2 regions of the Arthrobacter sp. Soc17.1.1.1 genome follow, and region 2 is predicted to be linked to the other one. Evidence: riboswitches for the same ligand, from Rfam matches in the RefSeq annotation. Region 2 holds a riboswitch; the other holds the start of a gene.
The links. A riboswitch is a leader RNA that binds a small molecule or an ion and turns the genes downstream of it on or off. The one in region 2 is predicted to bind thiamine pyrophosphate.
Positions count from the first base shown of each region.

Region 1: it holds a riboswitch for thiamine pyrophosphate, as region 2 does, so the genes downstream of both, V6S67_RS15185 (ECF transporter S component) here and V6S67_RS16865 (3-oxoacyl-ACP reductase) in region 2, are expected to answer to the same signal.

Region 1 is NZ_JBAJII010000001.1:3,293,717-3,298,321, reverse strand. It holds gene V6S67_RS15205 (amino acid permease) at 1-704, shown strand, start outside; gene V6S67_RS15200 (hypothetical protein) at 701-955, opposite strand; gene V6S67_RS15195 (FUSC family protein) at 1,124-2,251, shown strand; gene V6S67_RS15190 (DUF4235 domain-containing protein) at 2,313-2,573, opposite strand; TPP riboswitch at 2,719-2,843, shown strand; gene V6S67_RS15185 (ECF transporter S component) at 2,905-3,510, shown strand; gene V6S67_RS15180 (ABC transporter ATP-binding protein) at 3,507-4,605, shown strand, end outside.
Region 2 is NZ_JBAJII010000001.1:3,611,852-3,616,456, reverse strand. It holds partial or broken gene V6S67_RS16885 (IS3 family transposase) at 1-170, shown strand, start outside; gene V6S67_RS16880 (helix-turn-helix domain-containing protein) at 150-284, opposite strand; gene V6S67_RS20005 (Lsr2 family DNA-binding protein) at 512-616, opposite strand; gene V6S67_RS16875 (glycosyltransferase family 4 protein) at 693-1,547, opposite strand; gene V6S67_RS16870 (hypothetical protein) at 1,819-2,289, opposite strand; gene V6S67_RS16865 (3-oxoacyl-ACP reductase) at 2,652-3,416, opposite strand; TPP riboswitch at 3,466-3,561, opposite strand; TPP riboswitch at 4,007-4,109, shown strand; gene thiM (hydroxyethylthiazole kinase) at 4,101-4,605, shown strand, end outside.

The DNA.
Region 1 (4,605 bases), 320 kb from region 2:
GCGTCCTGCTCTTCTACGTGGGCGCGCTCACCGTCATCATGGCCGTCAACCCGTGGCGCACCATCGACGCCGCCAACAGCCCGTTCATCGGGATGTTCACCCTCGCGGGCCTCGGGATCGCCGCCGTCGTCGTGAACCTCGTGGTGCTGACCTCGGCCGCGTCCAGTGCCAACTCCGGCATCTACTCGACGTCGCGCATGGTCTACGGGCTGGCCCAGGACGGCAACGCACCGACGTCCTTCGGCAGGCTCAGCTCCCGCAAGGTGCCGCAGAACGCCCTGCTGTTCTCCTGCATCTTCCTGCTCGCCGGGCTGATCCTGCTCTACTCGGGCGACTCCGTGATCGGAGCCTTCACGATCGTCACGTCGGTCGCCTCGGTGCTGACGATGTTCGTGTGGTCCATGATCCTCATCAGCTACCTCGCGTTCCGGCGTCGCCGGCCCGAACTGCACGAGGCGTCGTCGTTCAGGATGCCCGGCTCCTCGTTCATGCCGTACGTGGTCCTCGCGTTCTTCCTGTTCATGCTCGTCGCCCTCGCGCAGGCGGAGGACACCCGCCTGGCGCTGTTCGTGGCCCCTGTGTGGTTCATCCTGCTCGGCGCCGCGTGGTCCCTGAACCGCAGGACGCCCCTGCAGCAGGCCCGCATCGAGGAGCACAGGGCCCTGGTGCGGAGCGAACAGGCCGCGCGCACGGCCCGCGCCTAGTCCCGGTGATCGCGCTGAAGGACCGTCCCGCCCGGGGCGGTCCTTCGTGCGTCCCGGCCGTGCGCCTGCCCGCGGTCGCGGCGGCCGAGGAGGGCGGCGTTGAGACCCCCGATCGCGGCAGCCGTCACGAGACTGAGGAGGACGGCGGTCTCCAGCCCCCGGCCGGTCTCGGTGTGGGCGGCGACGAGGATCGGCGTCACCACCAGCACGGTGGCCACGAACCAGAGGGTCCTGCTCTGCACGAATCGCATGCCCGCTCCTTCCCTCGACCCGTCCAGCGTAGGGATGAACGCCCTCCGGCGCGTCATCCCTGAGGGGGAACGCGCCCGGCCCGGGTCATCCCCGCGGCGGCACCCACGACGGCGACCCGGCGACCCGGCGTCCTGGGTCCGGTCAGGAGCGGCTGCGATACTGCTCGGATGGCCAAGAACAGGATTCCCCGCGGCCGTGGCGTCCTCGCCGCCCGCCTCGACGACGACCTGAAGGACCGCCTGCGGTCCGCGGTGCTCGACCCGCAACTCCTGCTCGCGGCGAAGGCCGCCCTCGCCGCGGCCCTCGCCTGGACCATCGCACTCGCCATCCCCGGAGAGGCCTCCCGGTACCCCTACTACGCGCCGCTCGGTGCGCTGCTCGCGATCTACCCGACCGTCGCCGGGACGCTGAAGTCGGGGCTGCAGACGGTCATCGGCCTCACCATCGGGATCGTCCTGGCCCACGTCGCGGTCTGGGCCGGAGAGCCGAACTGGGGGACGATCGCCTTCGTGGTCGGGGTGGGCGTCCTCCTCGCGGGAGCCCTGAGGAGGACGGCCGGCGGCGGCTCGGGGATCGCGTCCGCCGGGCTGTTCGTCCTCGTCATCGGCAACGAGAACCTCGGGTACTCGCTGGGCTACTTCGTCCAGACGGTGGTGGGGGTGGGCGTGGGGCTCGCGGTGAGCGCGCTGATCCTGCCGCCGCTCAACCTGGACGACGCCGTGGGCCAGATGAGCCGGCTCCGCAGGACGGCCGCCCGCCAGCTGCAGGAGATGGGCGAGGCCCTCGAGGAGGACTGGGACACCGACGATCCGCGCTGGTCGGAACGGCGGGACGACCTCCAGGCGTCGGCCCGCAACGCGCGCAACGCGCTGCAGTACGCGGACGAGAGCCGCAAGGGCAACGTGCGGCGGCGCTTCCACCCACGCGACGTCCGGAGCGACCACCGGCACGTCGAGGTCCTCGAGGTCGTCGCGGCCCACACGCTGAACATCACCAACATGCTGCAGGACGGGCTCCACGGGACGTCCAGGGAGCACCCCATCCCGGCGGCGGTCCGGCCGCCCCTCCAGCGGGCCTTCACCGCCGTGGGCGACGTCCTCGATCTCTGGACGGTCGAGGAGGACGACGCCGCGACCCTCCGCGCGGCGGAGGAGAGCCTGCAGGCACTCGCCTCGGCGGCCTACGAGTCGTCCAGTCGGGACGTGCCCTTCGGTGCGGCGGCCGCGATCGCCATGAGCCTGCATCGCATCGTGCAGGCCGTGACACCCGGGCTGCACATCGAGGGCGCGGACTAGGACGACGAAGGGGAGGAGGGACACCCGGGGCGGGCGTCCCTCCTCCCCTCTCCGCGGCGGATCAGGTCAGGTCGCGGGTCTTCGCGAACCGTTCGATGGCCTTCTGCGTGGAGCGGTTGGTGAGCACCTGGATCGTGGTGCTCACGGCACCCGAGATGATCGCGAACACCAGGGCGGAGCGCAGCGTGTTCTCGAGCCCGTCCTTGCTCTTCGGGGGCGCCTCACCCGTGATCTTCTCCCACAGGAAGTCGACGAGCTTCGTCCCGACGAAGCCCGCACCGACGCTCATGCCGACGCCGAGCAACTTGAACACCAGGGTCATGGTTTCTCCTTCTGGTCCGAATAGTCCTTGCCCTAGCCTAGTCGTGCTCCTCGCCCCTCCGCAGGGGCAGCTCGGCCGGCTCCTGCGGACCGCACACCGGCGCACGGCGGCGCGACGCGCCGGTGTAGGATCGGTAGCGCTCAACCAACAACGACAGGGGAGCGCCGATCCGCAGCATGCTGCCGGAGCGGGCGCTGAGAGTGCGGACCGCCGCAGACCCTCGAACCTGATCCGGCTAGTACCGGCGAAGGGAGTCGAGTTCTCAGGGTGCACGGACGTCGCTGCGGTGATCGCCCGCCACCATCCCCTCCTGCATCCCAGGAGGAATCCCATGGCATCATCAACAGCCCTACCGGGCACCCGGACCACCAGGCAGTGGCGCGTCGTCGACATCGTGGTGGCCTCGGTCATCGCCGTCGCCGTCGGCGTGCTGTTCTTCGTCTGGTCCGCCGGCTACTCCGGCATCAGCATCCTCGCCGCAGGCTTCCCGCCGGTCGGCGGTCTGTACACGGGCGGCTGGCTCATCGCCGGCGTGCTCGGCGGGCTCATCATCCGCAAGCCCGGCGCCGCCATCTACTGCGAGACCTTCGCGGCGGCGGTCTCGGCCCTCATCGGCACGCAGTTCGGGCTCAGCGTCCTGCTCTCCGGGGCCATCCAGGGCGCGGGCGCGGAGCTCGTCTTCCTGCTGTTCCTCTACCGCAAGTGGAACCTCTCCGTCGCGCTCCTCGCCGGCCTCGGAGCGGGCCTGGCGCTGGCGATCAGCGAGAACATCCTCTACAACGCGCTCTGGAGCATCGAGTTCCAGCTGCTCTACGTGCTGTTCGCCGGGATCTCCGGGGTCGTCATCGCGGGCCTGCTGTCCTGGCTGGCCATGCGGGGACTCGCGAGGACGGGCGTGCTGTCCGCCTTCGCCGCCGGCCGGACGGCGGACGTGTGACGGCAGCCGACCGACCCTCCCCGGGCGCGGTGCGGGTCCGCGCCCGGGGATGGGGGTGGCGCCACGCGGGCCGGAGGGCCTTCGCCGCACGCCGGCTGGACCTCGAGCTCCAGCCGGGCGAGCGCGTGCTGCTCCTCGGGGCTTCCGGCGCGGGCAAGTCCACCGTGCTGCACGGGCTGGCAGGGCTGCTCGGCAGCCACGACGAGGGCGAGCAGGAGGGCGAGCTGCTGCTCGACGGCGTCCACCCCGCCGCGGCGCGCGGCAGGGCCGGGCTCGTGCTGCAGGACCCCGAGACGCAGGTGGTCCTCGCCCGCGTGGGCGACGAGGTGGCCTTCGCCGCCGAGAACCTCGCCGTGCCACGGGAGGAGATCTGGCAGCGTGTGGGGCGGGCACTCGACGACGTCGGCCTGGACCTCCCGCTCGACCACCCCACCACGGCGCTGTCCGGCGGGCAGAAGCAGCGCCTCGCCCTCGCCTCCGTCCTCGCGATGGAACCCGGCCTGCTCCTGCTCGACGAACCCACGGCCAACCTCGACCCCGACGGCGTCCTGGAGGTGCGCGACGCCGTGGTCCGCGTCCTCGAGCGCACGGGTGCGACGCTCGTCGTCGTGGAGCACCGCGTGGCCGTGTGGGCGGACGTCGTCGACCGCGTGATCGTGCTCGATGCCGACGGCGGTGTCCTCGCCGACGGCCCGCCCGCCACCGTCCTGGTGCAGGAGGACACCCGGGCGCGCCTCGCCTCCGCCGGCGTGTGGGTGCCCGGCCTGCCACCGGCCGTGGGCGGGACGCTGCCCGCCGGGCCCGGGGGCGGGACCCTCCTGTCGGCGGAGGGCCTCGGCGTCGCCCGGACGCGTCGCGGCCCGGTCGCCGTCGACGGCCTCGCTCTGCAGGTGCGGTCCGGGGGAGCCCTGAGCATCACCGGACCCAACGGTGCCGGGAAGTCGACGGCGGCCCTGACGCTGGGGGGACTGCTGCGCCCGCGCGCCGGACACCTCCGCGCCGCACCGGCCCTGGCGGGACCGGCCGGCAGCGACCCGTTCCGGTGGCGGTCGGCGGAGCTGGTCCGCCGCATCGGGACCGTGTTCCAGGAACCGG
Region 2 (4,605 bases):
GATCCACGGGCAGGGTCGGCACGTGCGCCGACAACGCGGCCATGAAGTCCTTTTTCTCGCTCCTGCAAAAGAATGTGCTCGACAGCCGGCGGTGGGCAACGCAGGCTGATCTGCACCTGGCCATCGTGACCTGGATCAAGGACGGCGGTTCAAATCCACTTCGCCAGCGTCATCGGGTGAATACCGAGGTCCTTCACGACCTGCTCGGTCGTCACTCCGGACTCACGATTCCTCGCGACGCGCACCACATGGTCATGGAACTCATCTGGGTAGGGCTTGGGCACAGTAGCATCCTTCCAGGCCCGCCTTCCGGCAAGCCACATCAGATATCACTTATTCGTGCAGCAGACCCAGTCGTGCTCACAACCGCTTGCAAGCTGGGTGGGAGGAAGTCGCCGTTCGGCCCCAACGGCCCCATGCGCAGGACGACGAAGCCAGGACGGTCGGCGAGTGACTGCACACAGGCGCAACAAGGCCGGTTAAGCGGACACTAGGGGCTCCGCGGCTGCCCCTACGTATGTGCATCGTTATAGGCATTGATGATCGTGTGTGAAATTCGGCCATGAGAACTTACGGTATAGCCGTTGTCCTTCGCCCACTGACGGAGTTTCGACAGGTTTTATTGGATGTGTCATCATTTGTGTCCGAGCTCATCGCCCTGTCCACGGTCGAGCATCTAATAAGCTGCGTTTTCATGTGTCACGGGCTTGTTGCTTGTCGATGATGATATTGACCGCCTGGATGAGGGCTTCACTGATTTTCTCCGGTGAGTACAGTTCTCTAATGCTGTCTGCTGCGTTCTGTTGTTTCCCCACAATCGTTGGGCCTCCTTCGACTGCCCGGCGCATGCAGTCCCGCAGGCTCTCGACTGAGGGCTCTGCCCAAATCTGTCCATGGAAGTACGGCCACTCGTGAACAGCCGCAGGGGGTACCGGTGCCAGACGGTAGTCGATCAGCAGTGAATTTGATGTGTTCATGAAATCGCACTGGCCACCCCAGCCTGTACCGATGGTTATCAGACCGCAGGCCATCGCTTCCATGAAGGGACGTCCCCAGGCTTCACCTCTGGTAGGCAGAACAAAAGCGTGCGAGCTTCTGTAGAGTGAACGAAGCTCAGCCTCAGACAGCGCGTTGTTGAGCAAGGTAATTCTCGGTGTTCTGCCCGGACGGACCTGATCGGAGAATGATTCGATGATCTGTCCCACGCCCGGAGCGCCGGCACCAAGCGGATCAGCCCGGATCACCAACTCCACGTCGTCATCGCAGCTGTTGAACTCTGAAAGGTATGCGTTCAGTAGCACATCCCAGCCCTTGCGGTACTGCCACCTGAACACGGACAAAAACCGAAAGGTCCCTTCCGCCTTATATGGTGCAGCGAGTATTTCACCCCAGACCCGATCGATAGTTTCGGGAATGACTTTCAGCTTTTCCCGGGCAACTCCAGCGGACGCAAAAGTGGCTGCATTGAAATTAGAGGGAACCCATACCTCGTCCACCGCGGACAAGCGCGGCAGCCATGCAGGAGGCACCGAAGCAGTCTCAAACATGGCCCTCCACACTACGGTTCCGTCGGTGTTTTCCCATCCGCTGTCATGCCAAGGCAGATGCACGATGGTCAAGTCCGCAGCGGCCAGACTCTGCTTTCGACCTACGGGACCGGGGCCGGAAGTGCCATGCGTCCGGGAAGCCACAGGAACCTCCCGGACACGAAATCCCGCGTTCCGCAACATGCTCGTATAGCTGCGTGCCTCCACCGCATACCCGCTGTGACCCTCAAAACGACCCCGCCACTCAATCCTTACAACACCCATCCCACCTTCACCCGCTGACCCTGTATCGATTTCTTATTCGCAAGACGGTTGAAGCGTCCCCGTCGTCATGGACACAGATGGGGTTCGCCGTGTTTCTGAACATAGGGAACTGTTTTTGTGGGTTCTCCACTTCCGCGCGCCGCGCCTCGTCGAGTGTGAACGCGGAGAGCGTGTCGGCGTCGAAGCGGTCGTCCGTTGTTGCCACGCCCACGATCGCGGCAATGGTCCCGCCGAGTTCGAGGTAGGTGCCCAACTGGCAGGGCAGAAACATCTCCACCTCGGGGCCGGCGGATCGCGCGACGTCGGCGAGCCTCTGGGCGTCGATATTGACCACATATCCGCCCGTCCGCGTCGTGACTGCGCGAGCCTCGGCGTCAACCGCCGTGCGTCGCTCTGTCCGGGTTCCCATCAGGAGCCGACCGGCCTTCATCAGGCGCCCGACGAACACACCTCTCACAGCAACCTCCTCGCGTACCACCAGTGGACTCGCCCGACACGGGGCGGGTCAACGGCGCCTACGCCTAGAGAGGCGCTTGTCAATGACCTCCAGTCAGGAGGCGCGGGAAGCAGCGCACACCTCCTCAGCGCGACGAGGATGCACGCACCTGCCATAGCGTGCATCAACTCGCCGTCGCCGGTCTTGCGCAAAAATCGCCCCAAGGCGACGATGCCGGGCTGATCGAGAAGCGCTGCAATGAAGCCCCGTGCCAAGTCACGGCTACACCTGTGTGCGAGGGTCGAGACCGTGTGTATCGGTCCGGTGCGTGAGTCCCGCCAAAGGATCCCTTGACCGGACGGACTGATGCCCCGAGACTTGTGCGGCCCGGGTTGCTTCTCGGGTCAGTCCATGACGAGGCCGCCGTCGACCACCAAGTTCTGACCGGTGATCGACCGGGCCCAGGGCGAGGCGAAGAAGAGGACTGTGTCCGCGAATTCCTGCGGCGTGGTGACACGTCCCAGTGGGGTGGAGGATGCGATGAGGTTGAAGACCTCTTCGGGGGTGGCTGCGCTGGCGTCGGTGGTGCGCAGCAAGCCGCCAGAGACCATGTTTACTGTGACGTTGTGCTGGCCCAGGTCCTTGGCAAAGGTGCGGGTCAGGGAGAGCAGGGCCGCTTTTGCCGCGGTGTAGTCGTGGTAGGGAACTACAGGGTTTTGGAACAAGTTGGTGCCGATGTTGATGACCCGCCCGAACCCTTGGTGCCGCATTCCGGGCAGAGCGGCCTGGGTTGTGTTTAGGGCTCCGCGAACACTTCCGTAGAACTGGTCTGCGAATGCGTCCCAGCCAACCTCAGCTGCGCGCGGGCGGGCGTCACCGTTGAAGGAAAAAGTCGCTAGCGCGTTATTGACCACGGTGGTAACCGGGGCTCCGAAGTGTTGCTGTGCGTGTTCGAGCATGGCGCGTACCTGCTCGGGATCGGTGACATCAGCTTCCAGCGCTACAGCCCGCGACGGACCAACACGAGTTGCGAGTTCCTGGGCGGCCTTGTGGCTGGCGCGGTAGTTGATAACCACCCGCGCTCCTTCGGCGGCGAAGGCACTCACGATGCTGGAGCCAAGTCCGCGGCCGCCACCGGTGATCAACACGATCTGTTCTCTGAGTTGCATAAAGGGACTTCCCTGGAGTCAGGGCGACAGAATGCGGAACCGACACCCGCAGGGGTCGGGAGGACATCCCTTCGCCAGTACGAACTGGATCAGGTTCAACGGGTGTCATCTCAGCCAGCCAGAACCGGCACCCCGTGTCACTACTTCCACACTAAACCCCGGCTGGCGGTGGGAGGGTTGGCCGAATCGCCGGGACGGAGTGGATTTAGACGGTCGTGGCAACGCGGGGTGTTTTGCGCGGTGTTCCGGACGCACGTTGATGACCAGCAGAGAACGGTCCTCTCGGTCTGGCACGAAATCCCAGGCGAACCAGGCTCGCAGGGAGGTGCTTTGCAAGTGCAAGTGCAAGTGCAAGTGCAAGTGCAAGTGCTGATTGCGTCGGGAGTTGGTGCTGCCATGGCTTCTGAATACGGCCGTAGCGTTCACGGGCGGCGCGCAGACCCAGGCAAATTCCTTGATCGCTGTCCTGGCGCGAGCCGGATGTGCTTAGAGCCGGGGTCCCTTGTGTGTCTTTCGGCTGGCTCTAACGGGAGCCAAGTGCCTTTCCACAAGTGGCTGCTGTTCCATGTGCTGGGAAACGTTAGGGTGGCAGTAGTGACACGGGGTGCTGCCCGCCGACGGTGCAGCTGAGAATCGATACCCGTTGAACCTGATCTAGTTCGAACTAGCGAAGGGATGTCGCGAATGGCTATTCGCTACGCATCATCAGAGTGTGCTGCACTGCTCGAGGAGTTGAGGGCCCGGGGTCCTTTGGTGCAGAGCATCACCAACACCGTGGTGGCCAACTTCACCGCCAACGTCCTGCTCGCCATAGGGGCAGCTCCGGCCATGGTGGACATACCGGAGGAAGCCGGACAGTTCGCCTCCGTAGCGTCAGGGGTGCTGATCAATCTGGGCACTCCGACGCAGGAGCAACGGACTGCGATGGTCGAAGCGGTTCAGGCCGCACGTGCCGCCAAAACTCCATGGGTTCTGGATCCGGTGGCGGTTGGCTCTCTGACCGTCCGCACCCAGCTGGCGCATCAGCTTGCCGCGCAACACCCGACCATCATCCGTGGAAACGCATCGGAAATCCTGGCTCTCGCTGGAGCAGGATCAGGAGGCCGCGGAGTGGACTCCACCGAAGACCCTTCGTTCGCGATCGAGTCCGCGAGGCAGCTGGCGGTATCCTCCGGGTCAGCGGTGGCAG